Halioglobus japonicus: one gene and its partner. The protein of the gene in region 1 interacts with the protein of each later gene in a pairwise test. Links are inferred from orthologs where the notes say so. Each region holds a gene or a part of one and is shown on either strand. Other genes may lie near its edges.

The links.
Region 2: the proteins of leuS (region 1) and ligA interact in binary tests that used the Escherichia coli proteins (3 or more experiments, as listed by UniProt). The link is inferred for Halioglobus japonicus from one-to-one orthologs.

The regions. Positions count from the first base shown.
Region 1 is NZ_CP019450.1:1,284,140-1,293,953, forward strand. Bases 6,644-9,765 are described here. They hold leuS (leucine--tRNA ligase), read right to left. Parts: upstream 9,371-9,765; coding sequence 6,917-9,370; downstream 6,644-6,916. Other genes in these bases: BST95_RS06110 (LPS-assembly lipoprotein LptE), read right to left, coding at 6,644-6,898; lnt (apolipoprotein N-acyltransferase), read right to left, coding at 9,494-9,765. Outside these bases: BST95_RS06065 (GNAT family acetyltransferase), read left to right, coding at 1-325; BST95_RS06070 (zinc ribbon domain-containing protein YjdM), read left to right, coding at 332-670; BST95_RS06075 (universal stress protein), read right to left, coding at 667-1,479; BST95_RS06080 (Y-family DNA polymerase), read right to left, coding at 1,568-2,992; BST95_RS06085 (O-acetyl-ADP-ribose deacetylase), read right to left, coding at 3,130-3,645; BST95_RS06090 (DUF2788 domain-containing protein), read right to left, coding at 3,642-3,854; BST95_RS06095 (OsmC family protein), read right to left, coding at 3,884-4,321; translesion DNA synthesis-associated protein ImuA, read right to left, coding at 4,463-5,200; holA (DNA polymerase III subunit delta), read right to left, coding at 5,354-6,364; more of BST95_RS06110, read right to left, coding at 6,374-6,643; more of lnt, read right to left, coding at 9,766-9,814.
Region 2 is NZ_CP019450.1:2,476,892-2,486,481, reverse strand. What follows is about bases 3,904-6,801. They hold ligA (NAD-dependent DNA ligase LigA), read right to left. Parts: upstream 6,421-6,801; coding sequence 4,387-6,420; downstream 3,904-4,386. Other genes in these bases: zipA (cell division protein ZipA), read right to left, coding at 6,426-6,801; BST95_RS11765 (transglycosylase SLT domain-containing protein), read right to left, coding at 3,904-4,390. Also shown: BST95_RS11775 (2-oxoacid:acceptor oxidoreductase subunit alpha), read right to left, coding at 1-1,805; BST95_RS11770 (FAD-dependent oxidoreductase), read right to left, coding at 1,808-3,145; BST95_RS20560 (hypothetical protein), read right to left, coding at 3,142-3,579; more of BST95_RS11765, read right to left, coding at 3,785-3,903; more of zipA, read right to left, coding at 6,802-7,337. UniProt on the Escherichia coli protein: DNA ligase that catalyzes the formation of phosphodiester linkages between 5'-phosphoryl and 3'-hydroxyl groups in double-stranded DNA using NAD as a coenzyme and as the energy source for the reaction.

The DNA of each region.
Region 1 (9,814 bases):
CCGCAAGCTGCAGGTTGGTCGTGAGCTGTTTCTGGTGGGTGAGATTGACGGTCAGATTGTCGCCTCAGTTATGGGCGGCTACGAAGGTCATCGCGGTTGGGTGAATTACCTTGCGGTGAGCAACGAGCACCGGCGCAAGGGCTACGGTGTGGTGTTAATGCGCCAGATAGAGGCACTGCTACTCGAGCGCGGTTGCCCCAAACTTAACCTCCAGGTGCGGCGCACCAACGAGGCGGTGCTCGCCTTTTATCATGCCATGGGCTATGGCGAAGATGAGGTGGTCAGCCTCGGCAAACGCCTGATTCCCGACAAATCGGCAGAGTGATCTAGTATGAGTGGACTACCCCCTTGCCCCGCGTGCGGCTCTACCTATACCTACGAAGACCGCGACCAGTTCGTGTGTCCAGAGTGTGCCCACGAGTGGCCGCAGGTGGCAGCGGCCGAAGAGAACGACGCCAGGGTCATCAAGGACGCCAACGGCAATCCCCTGACTGACGGCGACACGGTTGCCGTGATCAAGGATCTCAAAGTGAAAGGCTCGTCCTCGGTGGTCAAAGTAGGCACCAAGGTAAAGAATATCCGGCTTGTAGATGGCGATCATGATATCGACTGCAAGATCGACGGCATTGGCGCCATGAAGCTGAAGTCGCAGTTTGTGAAAAAAGCCTAGGGCATCGCCAGCACGTTGCAGTCGAGCTTGTCGAGGATCTTCTCGGCGGTATTGCCGTTCATCAGTGCAGCAATGCCCGAGCGGTGTGAGTTGCCGACGATGACCATACTCGCATCGATACTTCTGGCTACATCGACAATGACCTTGTCCGGCTCACCCAGCTTGATGTGAACGTGCTCGCTGTCGACGCCGGCGACTTCCATCAGTTTCCTCCGATCCGGCTTCAGGCGAAAGTCGGGAAAGGCATTTACCACGTGTACTTCGGCCATGTCGCTGGCGACCAGACGGAGGCTCAGGTCGAGAATGTGCTCATTCAGTTTTTCGTAGCTCTCGGTGCGCACATTGATATCGATACCGGCGAGGATGCGGGGCACCGGTGGCGGCGTGGCTTTCTTCACCAGCAATACCGGGCTCATGCACTCCCGGATCAGCGTCCAGTCTGAGGTTGATGTCAGCAGTCTGTGGCTGGTCGAGTGCTTGAAGGATGATTTGAACACCATGTCAGCATTGATGCGTGCGGCTGCGTTAACCACGGCGTGGTACCAGTCTTTGCCCCATTCCACTTCGCTGCTGGTGGCGGTGCCGGCAGCGGCAATGGGAGCCAGGTGTGTGTCGAGCGTGGCCTGCAGGGCAGCCATTTGTTGCTGTGCTTCCTCCGTGTCGCGCTCAATGCCTGCCTTGTCGCCGTGGATGCAGGCGAACAGGTGCAGGCTGGCGTCGATTTCAGCGGCGATGGCCGCTGCACGCTCCAGCGCGGGTTGCTCTTCCCCGGTGGGGTCGTAGACGACCAGAAACCGGTTTAAGTCCATCGTGTAATTGCCTCTGTGCACGGTGTTGGCGCCATTTTGGCGCAATCGACGTGAATTGGCACCCTCTAATTGCCGCGGCCGGACACGTTCAGGCGAAGATACCGTGCATAAACCAGGCCCGCGCCAGGCGATCGCGAAACACCCAGTAGTGTTCGCCGTGATGCCCGCGGGCAATGTAGTAGTCGCGACTTACAGGCTGCTGCCACCAGTTATCCTCGATACGTTCCGGGCCGTAAATCAGTTCCAGTCTGCCCTGCCAGTGCAGGGCGTTCTGGCGGCGCTCGAGCTCTTGTGGCTGGGGCATTAGCCAGAACGGTCGCTGCAGGCTGGTGGCACCGGCGTTGCCGCCAGCAGGGCGTTCACTGCAGGTGTGCAGGGCGTGTTCAGGCAGGTGTTCATCGCGGCAGCCGACCTGTTCCACGGCCTGTAGCCCGAGGCGGCTGCGCAAGCGGTCAAGCAGGCTGGCCAGGGGTTCTTTCTGTTTGCGCGGGTTAAACAAATCGAGGTTGTCCAGGTCGCCGGTGCGTAATTCGCTGCACTCCAGGGCAATGCCCTCCACGCCGGTTTGCAGTTCCAGTCGGTCCAAGTGAATCAGGGTCAGGCTGAACCAGCTTTTCCAGTCGCTGTGACTGCTGGTGCTGCGCACCTGAAGCTTGCGCAGGGAGTGATCAATGCCGATCAGCTGCCAGCAGATTTCTGCGGTTTGCAGCTGGGTATTGCGCAGGAACTTGCACAGCGATTGCAGCAGTAACTGCATGGCCGGCTGCAGTTCGTCATTGGCTTTTACCTCGTAACCAAACCAGTACTCGTCGTCGAAGCGCGAGGGAGGCTGGTAATCCGGGTGCAGTTCTTCCTGTTTGCCCAGTACCTGTTGCAGGAATGTTATGAAGGCTTTACCGCAGCGTCTGCCGAGGGCTGCCTGAGGGAGGGCGAGTATGTCGCCCAGAGTGTGCAGGCCGGCCCGTCGCAGGGAATCCACCGGGCCGGTGTGCTCCTGCAACAGGGTCAGGGGCAGGCTGGCCAGGCGTTGCTCCAGGGGTGTCTCTGCCGCCAGAGCGTCGGCTTCATCGGCAAAGGAGAGCAACCAGGCTGCCTTGGGAGTGGGTGCGAGAGCGAAGCAGGCGCTGAATCCCCGGCTGGCCAAACCGCGTCGCACCTCTTCCAGCAGGGGTGGCAGGCCGCGGTACAGCGCCAGGCAGCTGCCGATTTCAAGTTGCAGGCAGTCGCCGTGCCAGCTGTGCAGGCTGGGGGTGATGCTATAGGCCCAGCAACACAGTTGCTGCAGGCAGCGGGCCTCAGCGGCTGTATCGCGCTCCAGTAGCTGGAGTGGGTCATCACCGACCAGGGCTCGCACGGTGGCCGGTTTCATGCCTTCGCGCACCCCCGCGGCTGCGGCACAATCATTGGCCCGGAGCACGCGTTGTTTCTCCAGTACCACCACGGCGCGCTCCTCTGTGCGCTCAAGGCATTTCAGGGGCAGCAGGTGAAAGCGCAGGCACAACCACAGGCTCATAACTGGCGTTGCCAAACGATGGGGGATAGCTCGGCCATGTTAATTTGATTAATACTGTACATATATACAGTATTAATCAAGAGGGCATTGTTGTCCACGGACAGGTCTGCGACCTGTCGCTCGGGCAGGCAGGTCAGCTAGCCCTGATGGTGGGCCAGGGCTGAGCGCCAGGCGTCGTATACCGGCTGGCTGAAGAGGTAGAAATGAATGTCCAGGTCAGCAAAGGCGGCATCGGTGCTTACCGCCACGGCGATGGCTGCCGCTTCTTCCAGCGGGTAGCCGTACACCCCACAGGAGATCGCCGGTACGGCCAGGGAGTGGCAATCGTGTTGCAGGGCGAGCTGGTAGCTGTTGCGATACGCTGCGCTCAGCAGGGCTGGTGGGTTGGTGGCGCTGGCGTAAACCGGCCCCACCGTGTGGATGACATAGCGTGCGGTGAGTGCCCCGGCATCGGTAATGCGGGCTTCACCGGTGGGGCAGCGGACGCCATTGGTGGCGGGGACATCGCGACAGGCCTGGAGCAGGGCAGGGCCTGCGGCCCTGTGGATGGCGCCGTCGACACCCCCGCCACCGAGCATGCCCTCATTGGCCGCATTCACCACAGCATCCACTTCGGCCCGGGTAATATCACCCAAAGCCAGGTGCACAGTCACCCAACGCCTCCGGCATTTTCCAGCAGGTAGGAAATCACAAACTTGATGGCAAAGCCGAACATACCCATGGCCAGGCCAATATACAGAATGATGGTGCCGAACCTGCCCGCGTTACTGCGCTTGGCCAGGTCCCACACAATGAACATCATAAAGAGAATAAGGGCGGACACCCCGATGGTGACGCCGTACTCTGTCAGCCACTCATCCACATGCTACTCCCGGGCCGGTGCGGCCCTGTTCAGGAGGCGGCGATTATAGCAGTTTCCAGATGGGTGTCGGCACTGAGTGAGTTGGTGATCAGGCAGGCATCTTCGGCCTTGTGCAGTATGCGCTGGGCCTTGGCCTCGTCGACACCGGCGGGCACGGTCAGCGTGGCCTTGACGGCAATTGCGGTAAATTGGGTGACCCGCTCTACCCGGTCAAGCACGCCCTCGGCGTCGGCGGCCAGGTCGCTCCATTCCAGCTTGGAGGCGGCGGCAATGGCTCGGAAGGTGAGTGCAAAGCAGTCCGCCACCGAGGCCATGAGTAAATGTTCTGGCGACCACTGGTCGCCAGGGCCGCCGAATTCCGCCGGTGGTGCGGAGGCCAGCGGTGGCATAGCGCCGCTATTGATAGCGACATTACCAGTCACCTGGGCGGTGGCGTTGACGTGATAGTGGTGGGGGAAATCTTGCATGCTGCCTGCTCCTTATTATGTATGGCGGCAGGCAGTGTAGCACTCTTGGTGCCACGGCTGATGGTGATGACGCAACCATTGTGAACTTACCCGCCCGGCCGGGCCTGGCCAGGCCGGGTCTGTCCAGGCCGGCAGGTGGCACTATGCGAAGGAGAACGCCGGCTGCTGCTGGGGGCTGTCCTGCCAGGTGGGTACTTCCCACAGCTGGGGTTGTTCCGGGATATCCTCGGCCGGTGGCAGGGCTACATCGAGATACTGGTTGCCGCCGCGCTGCTTGAGAATATGTACCTTACGGTATTCACGTATTTGCAGACGCAGGCCTGCCGGCGCATGGTTACGGGCGGCACTGTGGGGGCGGAATAACACGGCCAGGCTGTCGCTGTCGGCGGCGGCCAGCTGTAATTTACGCAGTTCACCGTAGCTGTATTCGTGGGCACCCAACCAGCTGAACACGGCGCTGCTGGTGCTGCTGCGCAGGGCCTGTTCGGTGGCCCACAGCAAATCTTCGCGGCTTTTCGGGTGCACCAGCAGGATTTGCTCGGTGTTAATACCGCGGGCCTTGAGCAGCGGCGCGTAGGGCGTAAAAGGTGGGGCGATGAAGACCTGCCAGCGGCCCTCGGCGCTCAGGGTTTCCATGGCAGGCAGAAACAGGCCCATGGCGCCCATGCCACAGCCATCACTGAGCACTTCCACAGTGTTTCCCAGCGACCAGCCGCCATCGCGCAACTCTTTGTCGAGGGTGCTGTAACCGGTGCCCAGGGTGTTGTCGTTCCGGTTGTTACCGGCATGCCAGTGGCGATCGCCATCGGCGGACAGGGCGGTGAAGTTGCCGCGCCAGGTGTCGTTGCGATTGATGACTTGCTGCAGAGCCTGGTTCATGTCGGGCCTCTCTTGTTGTTCTGCTTTGTGTTTACTGTATGTTTGTACACTGTATGTATAAACAGTAGTTGAGTGGCAGGCAGAGTGCAAGGCCCTGGGCAGGGGTATTAGTTGGCAAAAATGAGACGTGCCCTGAAAGGCGACAGGTGGGGGTTAGCGGCTCGCGGCGAGCTGCAGAACGAGGTTTTCCAGTTGGTCCCAGGGTTTGCCGGCGGCAAAGCCCTTGATGGTGCCATCGACGGCCGATGCCTGTTCAAGCAATGCGGTAAGTGTCACGCTGTTGTGCCGTGACAGTGCACCCTGCATGAGGGGCATGCGGTTTTTCCACACCCGCAAACCGCCCAGTACCTGCTGGGGTGACTGCCCCGCATCGACCTGCTGGCGGGCCTGGTGCAGGGTGCGTACTTCCCGGAGCAGAGCCCACAGGGCTACGGCCGGCTCGGTGCCTTCGCCGCGCAGGCCGTGGAGCATTTTCAGGCTGGTGCCGGCATTGCCCTTGAGGGCATGGTCGGTCATATCAAACAGGTTGTAGCGGGCGTTATTGGACACCGAGGCGGTAATGGTCTCGGCGTTGATCTGGCCATCGCTGGCCAGCAACTTGAGTTTCTCCACTTCTTGTACCGCTGCCAGCAGATTGCCCTCCACCTGCTCACACAGCAACTGCAGAGCGTCGTTATCGATGCTGAGGCCGGCGGCGCTGCAGCGTTGCTGCAACCAGCGCGGCAGGTCACGGGCTTCAATGGGCCAGATCTGCACCGTGGCGGCGGCCTTGTCCAGGGCCTTGTACCATTTGCTATTGGTGGACTGCTTATCGATCTTGCCGGACACAATCAGCAGGATGTCGTCGCTGCCGGCAGCCATATCGAGATACTCGCACAGGGCCTTGCTGCCATCGGCGCCGGGCTTGCCCGAGGGCATGCGTATTTCCACCAGTTTGCGCTCGGCGAACAGTGACATGCTGGACGCACTGTGCAGAATTTCATCCCACTTGAAGCGCGGCACCACATCGATAATTTCGCGGTCGGTGCAGCCGGCGTCGCGTGCGGCCTTGCGCACCAAATCACAGCACTCCTGTACCAGCAGAGGCTCGTCGCCACTAATCAGGTAAACGGGGAGAAGTTGCTGCTTGAGATGGCCGGCGAGTTTCTCGGGGTACAGGCGCATCGCGAGGTGTCAGGCCTCGGGCGTCTGGCTGGCGGCGAAGAAGGCGATGCGGCGCAGAATCTGCTGCGACAGTTCACTGCGCATCTCCGCCTTGAGGATGCGGATCTCCTCGGCCTTGCCCACGACGTTCTGGGGGTCGTTTTCCATCTGCTTGATCACCGTGCCGGTGGTGTCGGGCATGACGCCCTTGCCTCTGGCGTTGTTGATCGAGAATGTCGAACGCATGGTCAGTTCGAATTCCGCCGCTCGGGTGTCGGCATCCAGTGACAGGTTTCGCTGGCTGAAACGCTCCGGTCCGAGTACCAGCAGATAGTTGGCGTCGGCGCGGTCGTCGGCCCATTCAATGCCGGCATTGGCGAAGCGCAGCTTCACCTCGCGACTGAATTCGCTGTTGGGATTACTGGTGACCAGAAACAGCGAGCGCCATTCCTCTGGAACACTGGCGCCGCCGCTGCCGCGCAGGTGGAAGCCACAGCCGGATACCATGGCTGTGGCGCAAAGAGCGATAACAAGGGTGGCGAGGCGCCGCTGCATAATGGGTTCCGGCCTTAATCAGTTGGCAACAATATTAACCAATTTGCCCGGTACTACAATCACCTTGCGCACGGTCACGCCTTCCAGGAAACGCTGCACATTGTCCTGAGCCAGGGCCGCCGCTTCGGCAGCATCCTTGTCGGCATTGGCGGCAATGTTCATCTTGGCGCGGACCTTGCCGTTCACCTGAACCACCATTTCAATGCTGTCGCGGGTGAGTGCGTCTTCGTCGACACTGGGCCAGGGCGCATTGAGCACGTCGCCTGTGCCGCCGAGCGCCGGCCATAACTCGTGGCAGATGTGCGGCGTGATGGGGTTGAGCATTAGCACGATGGCGCGCAACGCTTCGTCCAGTACCGCGCGGCTCTGGTCGCTGTCGTCCAGTTTGCCCAGCTCGTTGCACAACTCCATGACCGCGGCGATGGCGGTGTTAAAGGTCTGGCGGCGGCCGTAGTCGTCGCTGACCTTGGCAATGGTCTCGTGCGCTTTGCGGCGGGCATTTTTCTGCTGTTCGGTCAGGGCGCTGGTATCCAGTGCCGGGGCCGGACCTGCGGCTACGTGGCCGTTAACCAGTTTCCACAGACGCTTGAGGAACCGGTGAGCGCCTTCAACACCAGAGTCGGCCCACTCCAGGGATTGCTCTGGCGGGGCTGCAAACATCGAGAACAGGCGTACAGTATCCGCACCGTATTGATCGATCAGGGCTTGGGGGTCAACAGTATTGCCCTTGGATTTGGACATTTTGGCGCCGTCCTTCAGCACCATGCCCTGGGTGAGCAGGCGAGTGAAGGGTTCGTCGGAGTTCACAAGACCTTCGTCGCGCATTAGCTTGTGGAAAAAGCGGGCATAAAGCAGGTGAAGGATCGCATGTTCGATGCCACCGACATATTGATCCACAGGTAGCCAGTAGTTGGCCTCGTCGCTGTCGAGCATGCCGTCCGTGTAATCGGGGCATGTGAAACGGGCGTAGTACCAAGAGGATTGCACAAAGGTGTCGAACGTATCGGTTTCCCGTACGCAGTCAGCACCGTCCAGGGTGAATTTACGCCATTCAGGGTCCGCTTTAATCGGTGAGGCAACACCGTCCATAACAACATCTTCAGGCAGCAGCGAGGGCAGGCGGTCTGACGGAATGGGAATGTCGCTGCCGTCGTCGAGATTGAGCATGGGAATGGGTGTGCCCCAGTAGCGCTGGCGCGAAACGCCCCAATCACGCAGTCGGAACTGGGTTGTGATCTTGCCCATGCCCGAGGCTTCCAGTCGGGCGGCAATACCTTCGAAGGCCGCATCGAAACTGCTGCCGTCGAATTCACCAGAGGCAGTCAAGGCACCGTGCTCGGTGTAGGCAGCCGCACTGGTGTCCGCTGGTTGGCCCTCGGTGTCGCATATAACGGTTTTCACCGGCAATTGGTATTTCTGGGCGAATTCCCAGTCACGCTCATCGTGGGCCGGCACAGCCATTACCGCACCTGAGCCATAGTCCATGAGCACGTAGTTTGCGACCCACACAGGTACTTCTTCACCGGTGAGGGGGTGGCGAGCGCGCAGGCCGGTGTCCATGCCGAGTTTCTCGGCCTGAGCCATGTCCGCTTCAGCGACTGAACTGCGCTTGCATTCGCCGATAAAGCTGGCCAGTGCCGGGTTGTCTGCGGCCAGCGCAAGGCTGATTGGGTGCTCCGCAGCCAGGCTTACGTAAGTGACACCGTAAAGGGTGTCGGGCCGGGTGGTATACACCTCGATGCGGTCGAGGTCCGCCACTGGGCTATCCAGCCCAAAGGCCAGTTCCACGCCACGACTTTTGCCAATCCAGTTGCGCTGCATGGTGCGCACGGCTTCTGGCCAGCCATCGAGATTGTCCAGCCCCGCAAGCAATTCTTCAGCGTAGGCGGTAATGCGGATAAACCACTGAGGAATCTCACGGCGTTCGATCAGCGCGCCGGAACGCCAGCCACGGCCTTCGATGACCTGCTCGTTGGCAAGAACCGTTTGATCTACCGGGTCCCAGTTTACGGTCGCCATTTTCTTGTAAACCAGTCCCTTTTCATAAAGACGGGTAAAGAACCATTGCTCCCAGCGATAGTACTCTGGCTTGCAGGTGGCGATTTCGCGGTCCCAATCGTAGGCGAAGCCCAGCTGACGCAGTTGGGAGCGCATGTGATCGATATTCTGTACGGTCCAGCTGGCGGGGGCGACATTATTGGCAATGGCTGCATTTTCTGCAGGTAGGCCAAATGCGTCCCAGCCCATGGGCTGCAGCACGTTTTTACCCAGCATGCGCTGATAGCGGGCGATCACATCGGCGATGGTGTAATTGCGCACATGTCCCATGTGTAGCTTGCCACTGGGATAGGGGAACATGGCGAGACAGTAGTACTTCTCGCGCTCATCCTTAATCGCCGCGAAACTGTTGTTCGCCAGCCAGTGGGCCTGGGCTTCGCGCTCCAGGATGTCGGGCTTGTATTGCTGCTCCATTGCCTTGCTTGATTCCGGTAAAAAAAGAGGGCGAATTCTACCAGTATTCAGGGCGCTGTAGGAGTGTGAATCTGCTGGCCTGCAGGCAGGCCTTCGGCGGCTGGCGCCGAGACGATGCCGGGATCAGGGCTCTCGCCAGAATCCCAGGTACATGAGGATCATCAGCGCCAGGCTGATGGCGCAGGCCGACAGAATCGGCACCGAACCAAAACTGGCGAAAGGCGTCTTGCCCAGCATGGCCTGGACCTCGCCGGTCAGCACGGTTTCCACGAACTGCTCGGACTCGGCAATGACCTGGCCGCGGTGATCGATCAGGGCGGAGACACCGTTATTGGTGCCCCGAATCATATAGCGGCCATTTTCCAGGGCGCGCATCTGCGCCATTTGCAGGTGCTGCAGCGGGCCGATGGAATCTCCGAACCAGCTGTCGTTGCTAATGGTAAT
Region 2 (9,590 bases), 1.2 Mb from region 1 along the record:
CCTCCGCTGAGATGCTGCCTAATCTGCTTGCTGATATTACGTGCACTGATTGGCGTGCCATCGAAACACAGCACCGACTTGAGCTTGTCCGGACCAAACTCAAACTCTGCCATTAGCAATGTGCGCAGCTGTGCATCGCGATTCTGCTCGATCACAAACACCTGCTCGTGGTCTTCGATGAACGCTTTCACATCGTCGTTGAACGGGAAAGCCCGCACGCGCATGGCATTCAGGTGAATGCCTTCTCCGGCGAGATGATCGAGTGACTCGCGGGACGATTCTTCACTGGTGCCGTAATAAAGCACCGCGACGTCGGTCTTCTCGGAGGCCTCGACAACTTCCGGCTGCGGGACATATTCCTTGATGGTGTCCCACTTGCGCATAAGGCGCAGCATGTTCTTCTCATACTCTTCGCCCTTCTCGGTATACACCGCGTACTCATCACGCGAAGTACCGCGCGTAAAGAAGGCGCCGCGCTTGGGGTGGGTGCCGGGATAGGTGCGATAGCAGATGGCATCGCCATCCACATCCAGGTAGCGACCGAACTCAATGCCGTCCTCGAGTTGCTCTGCCGTCATGACTTTGCCGCGATCGTACTGGCGTGCATCATCCCACTCCAGCGGCTCGGACATATTGTCATTCATGCCCAGGTCTAGATCTGTCATCAGAATGATCGGCGTCTGTAGGCGTTCGGCCAGGTCAAATGACTGGGCGCCAAAATCGAAACATTCTTTGGGCGTAGAGGGAAACAGCAACACTTGCTTGGTATCCCCGTGCGACGCATAGGCCGCCGACAGAATATCGGATTGCTGAGTGCGCGTCGGCATACCGGTGGAGGGGCCGGCACGCTGTACATCAAACAGCACCGTGGGAATCTCGGCAAAGTATGCCAGCCCCAGGAATTCACTCATCAGTGATACACCCGGGCCACTGGTGGCAGTAAACGCACGGGCACCGTTCCAGCTCGCGCCAATCACCATACCAATCGCCGACAGTTCATCCTCGGCCTGAACAATGGCGTAGTTCTTTTCGCCGGTACCTGGATCAATCCGAACACGACGAACGTACTTTTCGTAGGCATCAACGACGGATGTCGAAGGCGTAATAGGATACCAGGCCGCCACGGTGGCGCCGCCGTATATCGCGCCCAGGCCAAGCGCCGTATTGCCGTCGAGCAAAATTTTGTCGCCGACCTTGTCGGACGTTTTCACCCGAATGCCAATGGGACACTCGAGATTCGCCTTCGCGTACTGATGGCCGAGTTCCAGGGCATGGATATTGGGCAGGATCAGTTTCTCCTTGCCCTTGAATTGGTCCTTCACCAGATCGGTCAGCACCTTGAAGTCCATATCGAGCAACGCGGCGAGCGCGCCGACATAAATGACGTTCTTGAACAGCTGGCGCTGGCGAGGATCGGAGTACTCATCGTTGCAGATGCGCGTCAGAGGAATGCCGATAATATTGACATCGTTGCGCACCAAACGCAGATCGAGGGGCTTGGTATTGTCATAAATGAAGTAACCGCCCTCTTCCACTTCCTGAATGTCCTGGGCCATGCTCTGCGGATTCACCGACAGGGCGATATCCACCCCACCGCGGCGACCGAGGTAACCCTTCTCACTGACTCGCACCTCGTACCAGGTGGGCAGACCCTGAATATTCGAGGGGAAGATGTTCTTGGGCGACACAGGCAGGCCCATGCGGAACAAGGCCTTGGCGAACATATTGTTGGCGCTGGCGGAGCCGGTGCCATTGACGTTCGCAAACTTGATGACGAAGTCGTTAACGGATTCTAATCGTTTCATAATTACTGCCCCGCCTTCATGACATTGTAGAGGAACTTCTGCATATCCCAGGCGGAAGTGGGACAACGCTCGGCACACAGGCCACAGTGCAGACAAACATCCTCATCCTTGACCATGACCCGCGCGGTCGGCAGATCGGCGGACACGTACAAGTCCTGGGCCAGGTTACCTGCCGGGCCCGTCAGGCGCGCACGCAGGTCGGTTTCTTCACCATTGTCAGTGAACGTAATACAGTCCGTCGGACAGATATCCACGCAGGCATCGCACTCGATGCAGCGCGGCGCGTCGAACACCGTCTGCACATCGCAGTTCAGGCAGCGCTCGGCTTCCTTGAACCCGGTGGGCTTGTCGAAACCCAGTTCGGCTTCCACCTTGCGATCAGACAGTGCTACTTCCAGCGGTGCCAGCGGTACAATGTGGCGCTGGTCGGACTCTACCGAGTTATCGTAGCTCCACTCGTGCACACCCATCTTCTGGCTGGACAGCGTCACGCCCGGCGCCGGGCGCTGGGTAACATCCTTGCCCTGGCAGAAAAGGTCGATGGAAATCGCTGCCTGGTGCCCATGGGCCACGGCGGTAATCACGTTCTCAGGACCAAAGGCCGCGTCACCACCAAAAAACACCTTGGGGTTGGTTGACTGGAACGTCACCGGATCAACCACCGGCATATCCCATTTGCCAAATTCAATACCGAGGTCACGCTCCACCCAGGGGAAGGCGTTATCCTGGCCGATCGCCATGAGCACGGTATCCGCTTCCATAAAGACCAGCGGCTCATCGGTAGGTACCAGCGAACGTTTGCCTGCCTCGTCGTAAACGGCCTCTACTTTTTCAAAATGCATGCCCAAGAACTTGCCGTCCTTGATGACGAACTCTTTGGGGACATGGTTGTTGTAGATGGGAATGCCCTCATGCATGGCATCCTCTTTCTCCCAGGGAGAGGCCTTCATATCTTCAAAGGGACTTCGAACAACCACGCGAACGTCCTCACCACCGAGGCGCTTGGAAGTTCGGCAGCAATCCATGGCGGTATTACCACCGCCCAGCACCAGTACTTTCTTGTCGACACTGTCACGGTGCTCGAAGGCAACACTCGCCAACCAGTCAATACCAAGGTGAACGTGCTCGCTGGCATCTTCAAGGCCTGGCAGGTTCAGACCGCGGCCTTTGGGTGCACCGGTGCCGACGAATACCGCGTCGTAATCTTTATCGAGAATGCTCTTGAGGCTGTCAACGTAGGTATCAAAGGTCGCGTTAATACCCATATCCAGGATGTAGTTCACTTCCTCATCAAGCACTTCCGCCGGCAGGCGGAACGAGGGAATCTGGCTGCGCATCATGCCACCGCCAGCAAACTGGTTATCGTAGATGTCGATACTGTAACCGAGGGGGCCAGACCACGTGCCACCGTTAACGACGCGGGACCAGCGCCAATCAGCGCTATGCGCTTGCCGTTTTTCTTGCTGGGAATTTTCGGCAAACGATCAGAAATATCTTCCTTGTTATCCGCAGCCACCCGCTTCAATCGGCAAATCGCTACCGGCTCCTCTTCGACCCGGCCACGCCGACAGGCGGGTTCACAGGGGCGATCGCAGGTGCGGCCCAGGACACCGGGAAACACGTTGGATTCCCAGTTGACCATGTAGGCGTCGGTATAGCGTTCTGCAGCAATCAGGCGAATGTATTCAGGCACTGGGGTGTGCGCGGGGCAGGCGTACTGGCAATCCACAACCTTGTGGAAGTACTCCGGGTTCTGAGTATCAGTTTGTTTCACGTGAGCAGCTCTGTGTGGTTATTGGGCGCTTTTGGTCCGCTGCGCCTAAAGCGCTAAGAGTGTGGCACAGCTGCGGCGCTATTTCACCACGCAAGCGGTCTGATATTCGTTACTTTTCGGTTACTTATGCGAACTTTCGCCACAGATTGTTAGCTATTGCGAACGATTCGCAGCAAGGGGAGATGACACGGGATCATCAGCTGATTCAGAACCAGCCGAAGAACCAGCCGTCGTCCTTGAGGTCTTCTTCACACGAGCGTAACTGGCCGCCATAGGTATCTGCCTTTTTCTGCACCTTGCGTGCGACACCCTGCAGCCAGTCCTTGCTTCGATAGCTGCCCCGGCTATATCCACCGTGGCCCTCGTGATACGCCAGGTACAGGCGATAGGGGTCGGACTTGCTAATACCATTGCGGCGGTTGGATTGATGGTTGTACCAGCCAATGAAATCGATGGCATCGGCGAAATCGTCGCGATCGGCCCCGTAGTTACCGGAACTACGTTTGTAGTCCTTCCAGGTCGATTTCTTGGCCTGGCTGTACCCGTAGGCGTCCGAGGGACGCGGCCCTGGAATGAAGCCAAAGATCTTCTTGCGCGGCGGCTTGGCCTTCGCCACAAACCGCGACTCCTGGTACATGATGGCCATCATGACGGAGATGGGACTACCCCATTCCTTGCGCGCGTCGGCGGCGTCGTCGTACCAGCCCTTTTTCTCGCGAAAAATCTCACATAGATTGTTTTGATTCGAGGGCGGGCTGGTGGCGCAGCCGGACAGTATCAACAGCAGCAATAAAGCGACAATCCGTATCATGGGGAAACTCCGTGATTGGCTAGCAAAGCGAGAAATGCCTCCTCATCAATAACATCAATGCCAAGCTCCGAGGCCTTGGCGAGTTTCGATCCGGCGCCCGGGCCAGCGACAACACAATGGGTTTTAGCGGAAACACTGCCAGCCACCTTGGCACCCAGAGACTGCAGCAGGCTTTTTGCCTCGTTGCGGCCCACCGCTTCGAGCTTGCCCGTCACCACCCAGGTCTGGCCGGCAAACGGCAATTCTGCAGCGCTCTTTACTTCGATGGCCGGCCATTCAACCCCGGCGTCCAACAGCGCCTTCGCTACTGCCATACTGCCTTCAGAATCAAAAAACTGGCGCAGGTGGTCGGCCACTACCGGCCCCACATCATCGACCTCCAACAGAGCTTCTTCCGGGGCGGCTACCAGATCAGCCCAGGAGCCGAAATGATTCGCCAGATTCAATGCGGTGGCCTCGCCTACCTCGCGGATACCCAGCGCGAAAATAAACCGCGGCAAGGTCGTTTGCTTGCTCTGCTCGAGCGCTTTGAGGAGCTTGTCGGCAGATTTCTGCCCCATGCGCTCCAGCCCCACCAGTTGATCAAAGGTGAGCTGGTACAGGCCCGCCACATTTTCCACCAGACCCTCGTCAACCATCTGATCGACCAATTTGTCACCCAGGCCGTCGACATCCATTGCCCGTCGCGACGCGAAATGCCGAATAGCGGCTTTCTGCTGGGCAGCGCACACCAGCCCGCCCAGGCATCGCAGCACCGCCTCGTCCGCTTCGCGCTCTACCGCCGAACCACACACCGGACAGGCATCGGGAAAGCGGATAGCCGCCGCATCGTCCGGGCGACGCTCGGTCACCACGGAAACCACCTGTGGAATCACATCCCCTGCCCGGCGCACAACGACGGTATCGCCAATCATTGCTCCGAGCCGTTCGATCTCATCCTGGTTGTGCAGTGTCGCGTTACTCACCGTAACACCGCCAACAAACACCGGCTCAAGTCGTGCCACAGGGGTTATCGCGCCGGTGCGCCCCACCTGAAACTCGACATCGAGCAAACGCGTTACCTCTTCCTGAGCAGGGAATTTCCGGGCAATGGCCCAGCGCGGCGCCCGCGAAACAAAACCCAGCTGCGCTTGCAGCTCAATACTATCGACCTTGTAGACAATGCCGTCGATGTCATAGGGAAGCTGATCACGCTTGGCGGCCAACTGCTCGTAATAGGCTTCGCAGGCCTCAATGCCCTGCACGACATCCGTCTCAGTGTTGGTGCGTAAACCCCACTGGCCGAGACACGCGAGGATGGCCGAGTGATGTTCGGGAAGTTCGCCACCTTCCACCAGGCCCACACCATAGCTGCACATTTCCAGCGGGCGCTCCGCGGCAAGCCTGGCATCGAGTTGACGCAGACTGCCCGCGGCGGCGTTGCGGGGATTCACAAAAGGTTTGTCACCGCGCTCCCGCGCACGTGCATTGAGTGCTTCAAAGCCGGCCCGGGGCATATAGATTTCACCGCGCACCTCGAGTACGGCTGGGTAACCTTCGCCCCTCAGACGCAGGGGAATGGAGCCAATGGTGCGCACGTTGTGGGTAATGTCCTCACCGGTGGTACCGTCACCGCGGGTTGCCCCGCGCTCCAGCAGGCCATCGCGATAAAGCAGACTGACCGCGATGCCATCGAGCTTGGGCTCGCAGTTATAGGTGAGCGGCGCTGCGTCGGCACCCAACCTGTCCAGACAGCGACGTTCAAAATCTGCGAGTTCAGCGGCGTCGAAAGCATTGTCCAGTGACAGCATGGGCACTTCGTGTGCCACTTGCGAGAACTGATCGAGGGGTTTGTCGCCAACACGCTGTGAAGGTGAATCGGGGGTGACCCAGTCGGGGTGTTCAGCTTCAATCGACTGCAGACGCCGCATGCTGCGATCGTATTCTGCGTCCGGCACGCTGGGATCGTCGAGGACGTAGTAGCGATGATTCCAGTCGCGCAGTTCGCTGCGCAGCCTGTCGAGCTCCGCCCGCAAATCCTGTGTAGACACTGCGGCTATCGCGCCCTGGCGAGCATGCGACGCTCGAGGTCACGGATTTGCTGGCGGCAGTGTTCCAGGGTTTGCTTGGTTAGCACACTGCGCGACTCATCGAGCACGTCGCCGCCGAGATTACGGGACACCGCCTGGGCAGTCTCCAGCATGTAGTCGAACGCTTTCATCATGTCCTCGGGACCTGGCAGCGTCAGGAAAAACACCAGGCCGGGGGTATTGAAGTCGGCCATGTTGTCGATATCGAAAACACCGGGTTGCATCATATTGGCCACGCTGAATTGAATCGCGCCGCGGCCTGCTTCGAACTCGTGGCGATGGAAAAAGTTCATATCGCCAAAACGCAGATCGCAGGCGAGGAGGATGTGCAGAATGTCCTCGCCGCGAAAGCCTCGCGGATCACGCGCTACAACATTAAGCATGAACACTTCGGGGTCGATGTCTCTCGGCAAAACACCGGGGGCCTCTTGTGCAACAGGCTCAACGAGCGGCTCCTGGGCGGCAATATCGTCCAGCCAATCCACATTTTCAGGCTCAGCAATAGCATCGTCGGCTGCCATGCCCGCCATCAACGGCACCTCTTCCTCAGGCGCGTCGACGACCTCCTCTGCTGCCTGCGAGGGCTGTGCTTCTGCAACGAGTTCTGATTCAGGCTCCGGTTCCGGTTCACGGCGACCAGCGGCGCGCAACAAGTCTCCCCTCTCCACGACCCGGGCACCGCCATTGGGCAGCTCCTTCAGCCAGGCCAGCTCTTCGTCGCGAGCATCGCCTTCGTCTTCCGAATCCGCGAGATTCATGGTCACTCGCGAATAACGTTCGCTGCGCACCCTGCGCCATGCATCCAGCAATACGGCCACAATCAGCAGTACGCCAATGATGACCATCCAGTCCCTAACGGTGAGTTCAGTTATCGCCATGCTTTATCAGCTCGCTGCCAGTTCTGCTGCTTCTTCTACGTCTACAGTCACCAGGCGCGAAACCCCCGGCTCGTGCATGGTGACACCCATGAGTTGATCCGCCTGTTCCATGGAGATCTTGTTATGGGTAATGTAAATAAACTGCACCTTCTCTGACATCTCTTTCACCATTCGCGCATAGCGACCGGTGTTGGCATCATCCAGCGGTGCATCAACCTCATCCAGCATACAGAAAGGTGCCGGGTTCAGCTGGAAGATGGAGAATACCAGGGCGATAGCTGTCAGTGCTTTCTCGCCACCGGACAGCAGGTGAATAGTGCTGTTTTTCTTACCCGGTGGTCTGGCCATGATGGAGATACCCGTGTCGAGCAGATCCTCGCCCGTCATCTCCAGGTAGGCACTACCGCCGCCAAACACGCGGGGGAAGAGTTCCTGAAGCCCCGTATTCACCTTGTCGAACGTTTCCTGGAAACGGTTGCGCGTTTCCTTGTCGATCTTGCGAATGGCATTTTCCAGGGTATTCAACGCGGTTTCTAGATCGTCGTTCTGCGCGTCGAGATAGTTCTTGCGCTCTGACTGCAGGTTGTACTCATCAATCGCTGCCAGGTTAATCGGGCCGAGACGCGCAATCCGATTAGCAATGCGCTCCAGCTCGCGCTGCCAGGCTTCCTGATTGGCCTCCTCCGGCATACCGCTGAGCACGGCCTCCAGATCCTGCTCGGCATCACGCAGCTGCTGGTGAATGTTCTCGCGCTGCACCTGTAGGCTTTGGTTGCTCAGGCGCTGCTTCTCCAACTGGCTGCGCACCGACTCGGCGCGGTGCTCGATACCAGCGCGCTGCTGCTCGGCTTCGCGCAGTTTGTGCTCCACCTCCGACACAGCCTGGCGGGCTTCGGTCAGCTCGCCCTCTGATTGCAGGCGCAATTCCAGTTGCGCCTCGAGCTGCTCCTGCAGTTCGTCCAGGGGGTTGTCATTGTCGCGCATGGTCTGTTGCAGCTGGTCGCGCCGCTCACGCAGCTGGGCCACCTGCCGATTGGTGCGGTCGATAGAGTCGCGCATGGAATCCAGTTGCGTGCGCAAGGATTGATGACGCATGGCCGCCTGATGCGAGGCGTCCTTGTCATGCCGCGCTTTCTGGCGACAGGTATCCAGGGTGCCTCGGGTTTCATCGCGAACCGACAACAAGTCTTCTCGCCGCTGTGAATCTGACTCCATGCTTTCAATGGCTTCAGACAGCAATTGCCTCGCCTCGGCAATGGATTCCTGCTCGTTGCGAAACTGCGCGCGGGCGTCATCGATATCCGCGTTGAGCCGCTCGCGCCGGGCACTTATCTGCTCTACTTTGGCCTGCATGGCGGACAGCTGCGAACCCAACTCAGCGTGCTGACGGGTGGCCACCTGCAATTCGCGCTGGCTGTTCTCGCGCTGTTCTTCGCAGCGTTTCTGCTCTTCCTGGCAACGCGCCAGCTCCGCTTGTACCTGTTCTTCGCGCGCATCGGAGGCAGCGATCTGCTGCTCTAGTTCTTCCAGCTCCTGCTGGCGGGCAATCACCCCGCCCTGCTGGTCACTCAGGCGCGTAACACGCAACCAGTTCGGTCCGACCCAGACGCCATCGCGAGTAATAATAGATTCCTGGGCAGTCAAAGCAGCGCGCATAGCCATGGCTTGCGCCAGGTCATCGGCAACCTTCACGCCGGCCAGCAAGGCCGAGGCCGCGCCACTGCTGCGCACCTTGGACAGTAGGTAGTCACCGCCCGCAGGTGTCTCTGCACCTCCTTCCACCAGGGCCAGCTGACCCTGCTCGAGTGAGCCCAACATGGTTCCCAGCGCACCCAGGTCATCGACACAAACAGCCTGCAGGTAGTCGCCCAGCACGGTTTCTACTGCCAGCTGCCAACCATCATCGACCTGCAACTGCTCCAGCAGGCGGGTTTGTCCGCCACCTGTTGGGCCTGCAGCCATTCGCCGACGTCGGCGCTACCGTCTTCCATCGCCGCTTGTTGCAGTGCTTCCAGGGAAGCCTGGCGGCCGCGCAGTTGCTGCAAGCTGGAGCGAATATCGTTCAATTCGCCAGACAGCTCGCCGCTGCGCTGGCGGTTGCTGTTGATCTGCTCCACCACGGTGTCGCTGCTGTTTTCGTGCTCCGCCATGACCAGCTCGATCTCGGCGATCTGCTCGCCCAGAGTCTCGATCTCGTCGTCCGCAGGGCCCGGGGCGAGCGCCTCCTTCTCCTGCTCAAGCTGACCGGTGCGA